Regions from separate parts of the Streptomyces sp. bgisy159 genome, predicted to be linked through region 3. Evidence: riboswitches for the same ligand, from Rfam matches in the RefSeq annotation. Region 3 holds a riboswitch; each other region holds the start of a gene.
The links. Region 3 has a riboswitch for cobalamin ahead of AC3ET3_RS27395 (cobalamin biosynthesis protein). Riboswitches for the same ligand answer to the same signal wherever they lie in the genome.
Positions count from the first base shown of each region.

Region 1: another riboswitch for cobalamin. It lies ahead of AC3ET3_RS16190 (ribonucleoside-diphosphate reductase subunit alpha); the one in region 3 lies ahead of AC3ET3_RS27395 (cobalamin biosynthesis protein).
Region 2: another riboswitch for cobalamin. It lies ahead of AC3ET3_RS08765 (CbtB domain-containing protein); the one in region 3 lies ahead of AC3ET3_RS27395 (cobalamin biosynthesis protein).

Region 1 is NZ_JBYIQX010000014.1:68,529-71,793, reverse strand. It holds gene mctP (monocarboxylate uptake permease MctP) at 1-300, shown strand, start outside; gene AC3ET3_RS16195 (GNAT family N-acetyltransferase) at 603-1,109, shown strand; cobalamin riboswitch at 1,162-1,318, shown strand; gene AC3ET3_RS16190 (ribonucleoside-diphosphate reductase subunit alpha) at 1,442-3,265, shown strand, end outside.
Region 2 is NZ_JBYIQX010000006.1:109,158-112,422, forward strand. It holds gene AC3ET3_RS08755 (acyl-CoA dehydrogenase family protein) at 1-736, opposite strand, end outside; gene AC3ET3_RS08760 (CbtA family protein) at 901-1,659, opposite strand; gene AC3ET3_RS08765 (CbtB domain-containing protein) at 1,686-1,913, opposite strand; cobalamin riboswitch at 1,949-2,105, opposite strand; gene AC3ET3_RS08770 (histidine phosphatase family protein) at 2,644-3,228, shown strand.
Region 3 is NZ_JBYIQX010000036.1:14,554-17,818, reverse strand. It holds gene AC3ET3_RS27400 (cobyric acid synthase) at 1-173, opposite strand, end outside; gene AC3ET3_RS27395 (cobalamin biosynthesis protein) at 170-1,126, opposite strand; cobalamin riboswitch at 1,230-1,369, opposite strand; gene AC3ET3_RS27390 (hypothetical protein) at 1,595-1,816, opposite strand; gene AC3ET3_RS27385 (inorganic phosphate transporter) at 1,850-3,103, opposite strand.

The DNA of each region.
Region 1 (3,265 bases), on a different contig from region 3:
GCCCTGCTGGCCGGCTGGGCGGTCGGCATGGTCTACGGCACCCTCGCGGCCTACGGCGTCTCCTCTCCGACCCAGGCCCACTTCGCCGGCTCCTCCAAGGAGATCCCCGGTATCGAGGAGGTCGGCTACATCGGCCTCACGGCCTTCGTCCTCAACGTGGCGGTGACGGTCGTCCTCACCTTCGTCCTGAAGGCCGTCAACGCCCCCGACGGCGTGGACGAGACCCGCCCCGAGGACTACACGGCCGACGCCGGCGACCCGGGCGTGCAGACGGAGCTGCCGGTGGCCACGGGGCACTGACGCCCGCCCCCCGAGGGGCGCGCCGCCGGATCGGGCGCCCGGCACCGTCGGCGCGCGCCGCGCGCCGCATGACCGGTCTCCCGCACGCACCCCGCGGCGGGCCACCGAGAGCACACCGCTCGGTGTCCCGCCGCGTCCGCTCGGTGGTCCACCGCATCCGCTCGGTGGCCGCATCCGCTCGGTGGCCGCGTCCGCTCGGCGTGCGCCCCGAAGCGGGCGCGAAGCGCGGCGCGACCGGCCGGCAGCACCCCTCCCCCGAAATCCGGCGGCCACCGTCGGACCGGTCCGGCACACTCGGCCCCATGGACATCGTCATCCGCCCCGTCACGCCCGCCGAGTACGACACCCTCGCCGAGATCACCGCGCAGGCCTACCTCCAGGACGGGCTCCTCGACTACGGCGAGGAGGACGAGTATCTGCCGGTGCTGAAGGATGTCGCCGCGCGGGCGGCCGCCGCCGAGGTGCTGGTGGCCGTGGACGGCGACCGGCTCCTCGGCGGCGTCACCTTCGTCGCCGGACCCGGTCCGGTCGCCGACATCGCGCGACCCGGTGAGGCCGAGATCCGTGCGCTCGCGGTCGCGCACGCGGCGCGCGGCCGGGGCGCCGGCGAGGCACTCGTGCGGGCCTGCCTGGAGCGGGCGCGGGCCACGGAGGGCTGCACGGCCGTCGTTCTGTCCAGCCAGCGCAGCATGCACACCGCACACCGGATCTACGAACGTCTCGGCTTCGTCCGCACACCCGAGCGGGACTGGAACCCGGTGCCGCACCTGGACGACCTCACTCTCCTCACCTACGAGTTGACCCTCTGAAACCGCCCCGCCACAACATCTGGGGGTGGCGTGACAGGCGAGCACAAGATGTATGCTCATGCTCGCTGTCGCCGCAGGGGAATCCGGTGTGAATCCGGAACTGTCCCGCAACGGTGTACTTGTGCACGTCCTCTCCCCGGAACCGCCGTTCCCGGGCGTCGCCGTGCCCAGGAGTCAGTCCGAGGACCTGCCGACAGCGCGCCCGGCCGCCCGGCCGGGATGCCTGACGTCCGGGCCTCGTGGAATGGGCCGGTGGGCGCGACGCCGCGTGCGCTCGTGCGCCGCCGCCTGCCCCCGCGCGAGGCCCCCGTGCCAGCGAGGGAGAGCCCCACGTGACCATCGCGCCAGCAGACCCGGCCTCAGCCGTCCCGACCGCAGAGGACGCCCCCGGGACCGCCTTGCTGCGGTCCCTCACCGAGCTGACCGCCGACCTGCCCGACGCCGACCCCGGCCGGGTCGCCGCCGCCGCGCTGCGCGGCCGGTCGGCGCGCGCCGACGAGGCGGAGCTGCGCGAGCTGGCCACGGAGGCGGCGGCCGGCCTGATCTCCGAGGACCCCGCGTACTCGCGGCTGGCCGCCCGGCTGCTCACCCTCACCATCCGCGCCGAGGCCGCCTCCCAGGGCGTGACCACGTTCACCGAGTCGATCGCCGTCGGTCACCGCGAGGGCCTGATCGCCGACCGCACCGCCGAGTTCGCCCGGCTGCACGCCGAGCGGCTGGACGCGCTGGTCGACACCGGCGCCGACGACCGCTTCGGCTACTTCGGCCTGCGCACCCTGTACAGCCGCTACCTGCTGCGCCACCCCCTCACCCGCAAGGTCGTCGAGACGCCCCAGCACTTCCTGCTGCGGGTCGCCGGCGGCCTCGCCGAGGACGCGGCGTTCGCTCCGGGGGCGGGTGACCGGGCCGTGGACGAGGTCGCCGCGCTCTACGGCCTGATGAGCCGCCTGGACTACCTGCCGTCCTCGCCGACCCTGTTCAACTCCGGCACCCGGCACCCCCAGATGTCGTCCTGCTACCTCCTCGACTCCCCGCTGGACGAGCTGGACTCCATCTACGACCGCTACCACCAGGTGGCCCGCCTGTCGAAGCACGCCGGCGGGATCGGTCTGTCGTACTCCCGCATCCGCAGCCGGGGTTCGCTGATCCGCGGCACCAACGGTCACTCCAACGGCATCGTGCCGTTCCTGAAGACCCTCGACGCATCGGTCGCCGCGGTGAACCAGGGCGGCCGGCGCAAGGGCGCTGCCGCGGTCTACCTGGAGACCTGGCACTCCGACATCGAGGAGTTCCTGGAGCTGCGCGACAACACCGGTGAGGACGCCCGCCGTACGCACAACCTGAACCTCGCGCACTGGGTGCCGGACGAGTTCATGCGCCGGGTCGCCGCCGACGAGCAGTGGTCGCTGTTCTCCCCCGCCGACGTGCCCGAACTGGTGGACCTGTGGGGTGAGGAGTTCGACGCGTCGTACCGCAAGGCGGAAGCGGCCGGTCTGGCCCGCCGGACCATCCCGGCCCGCGACCTGTACGGCCGGATGATGCGCACCCTCGCGCAGACCGGCAACGGCTGGATGACCTTCAAGGACGCCGCCAACCGCACCGCCAACCAGACCGCCCTGCCGGGGCACGTGGTCCACTCCTCCAACCTCTGCACGGAGATCCTGGAGGTCACCGACGACGGCGAGACGGCGGTGTGCAACCTGGGGTCGGTCAACCTCGGCGCGTTCGCCGACCCGGCGACCGGTGGCCTCGACTGGGAGCGGCTGGACGAGACGGTCCGCACGGCCGTCACGTTCCTCGACCGGGTCGTCGACATCAACTTCTACCCGACCGAGCAGGCGGGCCGCTCCAACGCCCGGTGGCGGCCGGTGGGTCTGGGCGCGATGGGCCTGCAGGACGTCTTCTTCAAGCTGCGGCTGCCCTTCGACTCCCCGGAGGCGAAGGCCCTGTCGACCCGCATCGCCGAGCGCGTCATGCTCGCCGCGTACGAGGCGTCCGCCGACCTGGCCGAGCGCGGCGGCCCGCTGCCGGCCTGGGAGAAGACCCGTACCGCGCAGGGCGTGCTGCACCCCGACCACTACGGGGTGGAGCTGACCTGGCCGGAGCGCTGGGCGGCGCTGCGTGAGCGGATCGCGGCGGTCGGCCTGCGCAACAGC
Region 2 (3,265 bases), on a different contig from region 3:
CGAGGGTGACGCGCTCGTGGTTGAGCTGGTTGGTGATCAGTCGCCAACCCTCGTTCTCGGCGCCGACGCGGCGGGAGACGGGGACGCGGACGTTCTCGTAGTAGCTGGCGGTGGTGTCGTGCGAGGCGAGGGTGTGGATCAGGGTGCAGGAGTAGCCGGGGTCGGTGGTCGGGACCAGCAGCATGGTGATGCCCTTGTGCGGCGGGGCGTCCGGGTCGGTGCGCACCGCCAGCCACACCCAGTCCGCCGTGTCGCCGTTGGTCGTCCAGATCTTCTGCCCGTCGACGACGTACGTGTCGCCGTCGCGCACCGCCCGGGTGCGCAGGGCCGCCAGGTCGGTGCCGGCGCCGGGCTCGCTGTAGCCGATGGCGAAGTCGATCTCGCCGGAGAGGATGCGGGGCAGGAAGTACGCCTTCTGCTCGTCCGTGCCGTACCGCATGATCGTGGGGCCGACGGTGTTGAGCGCCATCAGCGGCAGCGGTACGCCGGCCCGCGCGGCCTCGTCGAAGAAGACGAACTGCTCGACGGGGGTCAGTCCGCGTCCGCCGTACTCCTTCGGCCAGCCGACGCCGAGCCAGCCGTCGGCGCCGAGGCGGCGGATCGTGGTGCGGTAGAAGCGCTTGGCGGCGACCGGGTCGACGTGCCGGGCGTAGGCGTTGTCGGGCACCAACTCGGCGAAGTAGTCGCGCAGTTCGGCGCGGAGCCGGAGTTGCTCGGGGGTGTGGTCGAGGTGCACGGCGCCTCCTGCGGGGCCCAAGGCCGGTCTCCTGACGGCGCCCACCGTAGAACGTGTTGCAGAAATTGGGAATGCCGGGGAGGCGGGAAGGGTGCGGGCACGCGGACGGCCCCCGGCGTGCGCCGGGGGCCGTCCGCTCGGTGCGGGTGGGGGGTTGGGCGTGGTCAGTGGGCGACGGGTGTCGCCCGGGTGACGGATGCCGTCCGTGCGGGCCTGGGCGCGAGCGCCCGTTCCGCCAGCTCCCCGAAGACCAGTCCGAAGGCGGTCCACAGGGTGGCCTGCACGGCGAGGGCCGCGAGGCGGAACTTCCACAGCAGGAGGGCCGGGAAATGGTCCGGCACCTCGTTGAAGGACGGCAGGAAGGCGTAGGCGAGGCCGACGGCGAGGACGAAGAACGCCCCTGCCGCGACCGTCGCGTTCCAGTTCCCGAGGCGTGGCGCCAGACGTCTGCCCAGGATGACGGTCCCGACGGCGAGCAGCACGCTCAGTACCACCATCAGGAAGTACAGCGATGTGCGCCGGCCGATGGTGTCGGCCTCGCCGACCGCCGGCGGGTTGGCGGGGTACTTCAGGAACGGCACCACGTAGACGGCGAGCAGGCCGGCGGCCGCGAGCAGCAGCGCACTCGCGCGCGGCCCGAAGCGTCCGGTCCGGCCGAGCGCGAAGCAGAACGCGAGGGCGGCGATGCCGCCGAACGCGACACCGTAGACGAGGACGCCGGTGGACAGGCCCGCGGTGGACTGCATCGTGCGGCTGACGGGTTCGCCGCCGCCGTGTTCGTGGGGGTGCGCCTCCTCGAAGGCGATGGCCGCGTCGACGTGCGGCTCGCCGAGGAAGTAGGCGACGACGAGGGCGAGCAGGCCCGCGGCGAGACCCGCGAGCATGCCGCGCACCAGGAGGGTGCGCACGGTTGCCGAGTTCATCGGTATGCCGGTTTCCTTCGCGGCCGTCAGTGGCACGGGAAGCCGAGCAGGTGGCGGGCGTCGTGCACCCATTCGTGGACGCCGTCGCCGGACGTCAGCGCGGTGGCGCCCTGCTCGGCGCCGACGAAGTAGAGCAGCACCAGCATCAGGATGCCGAAGAAGACCGCCCAGGGGGCGATCGCCGAGAGCGGCAGCTTGGCGGGTACGGCGGCGGGGGTGGGGGTGACGCTGGGCTGGACAGCGGACTGCGCCATGGCAGGACCTCCTGGGGAACTCGCGTCCCGGCTCGGTGGTGCACAGGACGACGGCGCGGGTCTGACTCATCCGCCTCCGCACGCGCGTGCGACAGCGGACTCACAGTGGCGCGACCGTGCCGGACTTCCACCGGCTTCCGCGTGACCGTCGTCGATATCGCCCGAGACCGTACCGCGAAACCGCAGTTCGGGCCAAGGGCGCGTGGCGTGACGGCGGACGCGCCCCCTTCGCGCGCGACGCAGTGGACGGGCCGCGGCGGCGGCTCCGGGCGGCGAGGAGGGCGAACCGCCGCCGGACCGAGGGCAGATGGTGCGGGCGTACCCGAGGGGGCGGGGCGGGTACCGAGGGGACGTCGGGCCGGCCGGGGCGGTGGCCGGCCGAGGACGGCCGGATCGGGTCTCCGGTCGCAGTGAGGAGGGTCGACGGAAGGCGCAAGTAGGCTTCGCACAGGGTGAGTTGGCGCGCGGGAGGGCGACGGGCTCGACCGGCTCGGCGGGCCGACGCGCGCCGCCGCGACGGTGTCGCGACCCTCTCCGGTACGGCCGAACCGGGGGCCGGTGCGGCGGGCCGACGGGGCGTCGCCGGAGCGGTGGGGTCGTATCGAAGCGGCGTCACGTTCCTGCCCGTTCGGCCTCCCCGGCGAGACGAAGATCACTTCGTCGGCCGGGGTGCCGAGCGCTGTGAGACCGTCGGTCGCCGAGAGAGGTGCTCGGTGAGGAGAGGTGCCCTGTGACGGTCCGGCTGGTCCTGGTGTCACCCGCGCTCAGCGAGGCCCTGCGCGAGGCCCGCTTCGACGACGGCCGCCCCCTGGATCCGGTGGGGCTACGACGGGCGAGGGAGGCGGCGGGCACGCTGCCCGGGGCCGGGCCTGCCTTTGCCTCGCCCACCGTCCGGTGCCGCGAGACGGCCGCCGCGATGGGGCTGGACGCGGTCGAGGATCCGGCACTGGCGGCGCTGGACGCGGGGCGCTGGCGCGGGGAGACCCTCGCGGAGGTGGGGGCGCGTGAGCCGGCGGCGCTGGCCGCCTGGCTGGGCGACCCCGGGGCCGCGCCGCACGGCGGGGAGTCGGTGCGGGCGGTGTGCGACCGGACGGCGGCCTGGCTGGACGCGCTGCCGGAGCGGGTGGGGCGGGCGGTCGCGGTGATCGAACCCGAGCTGGTCCGGGCGGCGGTGGTACGCGCCCTGGGCGCACCGGACGAGGCCTTCTGGCGTGCCGACGTCCCGCCGCTGACGGCGGTGGAACTCAGCGGCCGGGCGGGGCGGTGGAACGTACGGATGGGACGGCCCCTGGCCCCGCTCGACGGGGACACTTAGCGAGCGTGCGCCGTCCTTGCCCCCCACAGGGGCCCCG
Region 3 (3,265 bases):
GCCCGCCCGATCTCGGCGCCCTCGCGCGTCACGAACGAGTTCAGCGACATGTTCTGCGCCTTGAACGGCGCCACCTTCACGCCCTGGCGCGCCAGCCAGCGGCAGATCCCGGCGGTGACGACGCTCTTGCCGGCGTCGGAGGTGGTGCCGGCGACGAGGAGACCCCCGCTCATGACGTACGCCCCTTCGTGAGAGCCCGGACGGCGAGTCGCCCGGCGACCCCGGCGCCGAGCGCGAGCCAGCCGACCCGCCGGGAGAGCCGTACCGCCCGGTCGATGTCGGTCACGGCGACGGCCCGGCCGGCCGCGCCGTTGAGGACGGGCCGGTGCTCGACCCGGCCGCCGTAGGAGAGGGTGCCGCCGAGCCGCACCCCGAGAGCGCCCGCGAAGGACGACTCCACCGGGCCGGCGTTGGGGCTGGGGTGGCGGCCGGCGTCGGCCCGCCAGGCCCGGACGGCGCCGCGCGGGTCGGGCCCGGCGACCGCGGCGAGCACGGCGGTCAGCCGGGCGCCGGGCCAGCCCGCGAGGTCGTCGAGGCGGGCGGAGGCCCAGCCGTAGCGCCGGTAGCGGGGCGACTTGTGGCCGACCATGGCGTCGAGGGTGTTGACGGCGCGGAAGCCGACCAGCCCCGGTACCCCGGCGAGGGCGCCCCACACCAGGGCGCCGACGACGGCGTCGGAGGTGTTCTCGGCGACCGACTCGACGACGGCCCGGGCGATTCCGTCGGCGTCCAGCGCCTGCGGGTCGCGGCCGCACAGGTGCGGCAGCCGGGCGCGGGCCGCGGCCACGTCGCCGGCCGCGAGGGCGTCCCCGACGGCCCGGGCCTCCCGGGCCAGCGAGGTGCCGCCGACGACGGCCCAGGTGGCCATGCCGGTCAGGGCGACGGAGGCGGTGGGGGAGCGGCGTACGGCACGGGCGACCGCGGCGCCCACGGCGACGGTGCCGCCCACGCACACGGCGGTGTGCAGGGCGCCCCGGCCCCGGTGGTCGCGCCACAGGACCCGCTCCACGGCGGTGGCGGCCCGGCCGAACGCGGCGACCGGATGGCCCCGGCGAGGATCGCCGAGCAGGAGGTCACCGAGGAGGCCGGCGGCGGCGCCGTACGCGAAGACGCGATCGGCCCGCATGGGCTCAGCCGGCCGTGGGGTCGGGCAGGGCTCCGGTACTGACGCTCGATCGGCAACCGCGCATGGCGATACGTGTCCTCACTCAGGGTGTCCACGCCCTGGTTCGACGAGACCGACGGTGAGAGTTCCTGGCTCCCGGGGGGTTCTACCCCGGTGACAGTGGCGGGACCGCGCCGGATTCGCACCGGCTTCCTCTTCTGCCGCCGTACTTGGCTCGGGCAGTCCACCACGGGTCCGGAAGGGCCGTCAACTTGCCGTTGACCTGCGGTGGGGGAGTGTGCAGAAGCCCACACCGGCGCATGGCGCGCTCCGGGGCGCGGACATGACCGCGCCCCGCCCGCGACCGCCGGTGAGGGCGGGGCGGACAGGGCGGGTGGGGTGTCGCGTGCCGGTGTGGCGTGTGGCCGGCTCAGACCACGGCCGGGCTGATCAGACCACGATCGGGGCGGATCGGGCGGATCGGGCGGATCAGGCCACGATCAGGCTGATGCCGTAGGCCACCGCCCCGGCGCACGCCGCGAAGCAGGCGTAGGCGCCGGTGGTCGCGAGGACCGCGGATCCGCCGTCGGACTGGGCGCGCTCGCGGCGCGAGAGGCCCATGATGCCGAGGGTGAACAGGGTGACGAGGCCGACGGTGACGGCGAGGCTGACGCCGAAGACGGAGCCCAGGGCTTCCCAGTCGATCTTCATGTGATGGTTCCTTGGTTACCGGGTGGGCGGCGCTCAGACCGCGGCGGCGGGAGGCGTGGCCGGGTCGGCGGCGGTGGCCACCGGGGCCGGGGCCGCGATGACGGCCGAGAGGTCGTCGGCGGCCGGGGAGCCCGCCGGGGGCGGGGTGACGGCGGCGATGGCGGTGGTGACCACGCCGGCCGGCTCCTCGGTCTCGTTGACGTTGGTGTGGTCGACGACCTCGCGCCGGGAGGCCTTCCAGATGGCGGCGCTGGAGGCCACCAGGAAGACCGCGACGAGGGCCGTGCCCCAGTCGCCGAGCCCCGTGACGTACTCGGCGAGCGCGCCGACCAGCGCGGCGGCCGGCAGCGTCAGGCCCCAGGCGACGAACATGCGGGTGGCGGTCGACCAGCGGACGACCCCGCCCTTGCGGCCGAGGCCGGCGCCCATCACGGAACCGGAGACGACATGCGTGGTGGACAGCGAGAAGCCCAGGTGGGAGGAGGCCAGGATGGCCGTGGCCGCGCTGGTCTGGGCGGCGAAGCCCTGCTGCGGCTGCAGGTCGGTCAGGCCCTTGCCCATGGTGCGGATGATGCGCCAGCCGCCGATGTAGGTGCCGAGCGCGATGGCCAGGCCCGCGGAGAGGATGACCCAGACGGGCGGGTCCGAGTCGGGGGCGATGGTGCCGCCGGCCACCAGGGCCAGGGTGATGATGCCCATCGTCTTCTGCGCGTCGTTGGTGCCGTGGGCCAGCGAGACCAGGCCCGCGGAGGCGACCTGACCGGCCCGGTAGCCCTTGGCGGACGCCTTCTCGTCGGCCTTCTTGCCGAGGGCGTACGACATCCGGGTCGCCAGCAGCGCGGCGAGACCGGCGACCACGGGGGCCGCGACGGCCGGGATCAGCACCTTGGTGACGAGCACGTCGCCGTGGACCGCGCCGAAACCGGCGGAGGCGACGGCGGCGCCGATCAGGCCGCCCATGAGGGCGTGGGAGGAACTGGAGGGGAGCCCCACCAGCCAGGTCAGCAGGTTCCAGAGGATCGCGCCGACCAGGGCGGCGAAGATGACCTCGGGACGGATGCCCGTCTCGTCGACGAGACCTTTGGAGATCGTGTTGGCGACCTCCACGGAGAGGAAAGCGCCCACCAGGTTGAGCACGGCGGACATGGCCACCGCGACCTTGGGCTTGAGCGCACCGGTCGAGATGGTCGTGGCCATCGCGTTGGCGGTGTCGTGAAAACCGTTCGTGAAATCGAACGCGAGTGCGGTTACCACCACAATCGCGAGGATCAGCGAGAAGTTTTCCATTTACCCAGGCAATCGTTCGAAGTCATTGGCTGTTGGACCGTAGGCAACCTGGGTGAACGGAAGGTGAACTGGAACGGGCGCACGGGTGTCGGATGGGCTTCCGAGGGTTCCGGATCCCGCCCCGGGTGCTCGACCCGGCCCCCGGGCCGGTCCGGAGGCTGG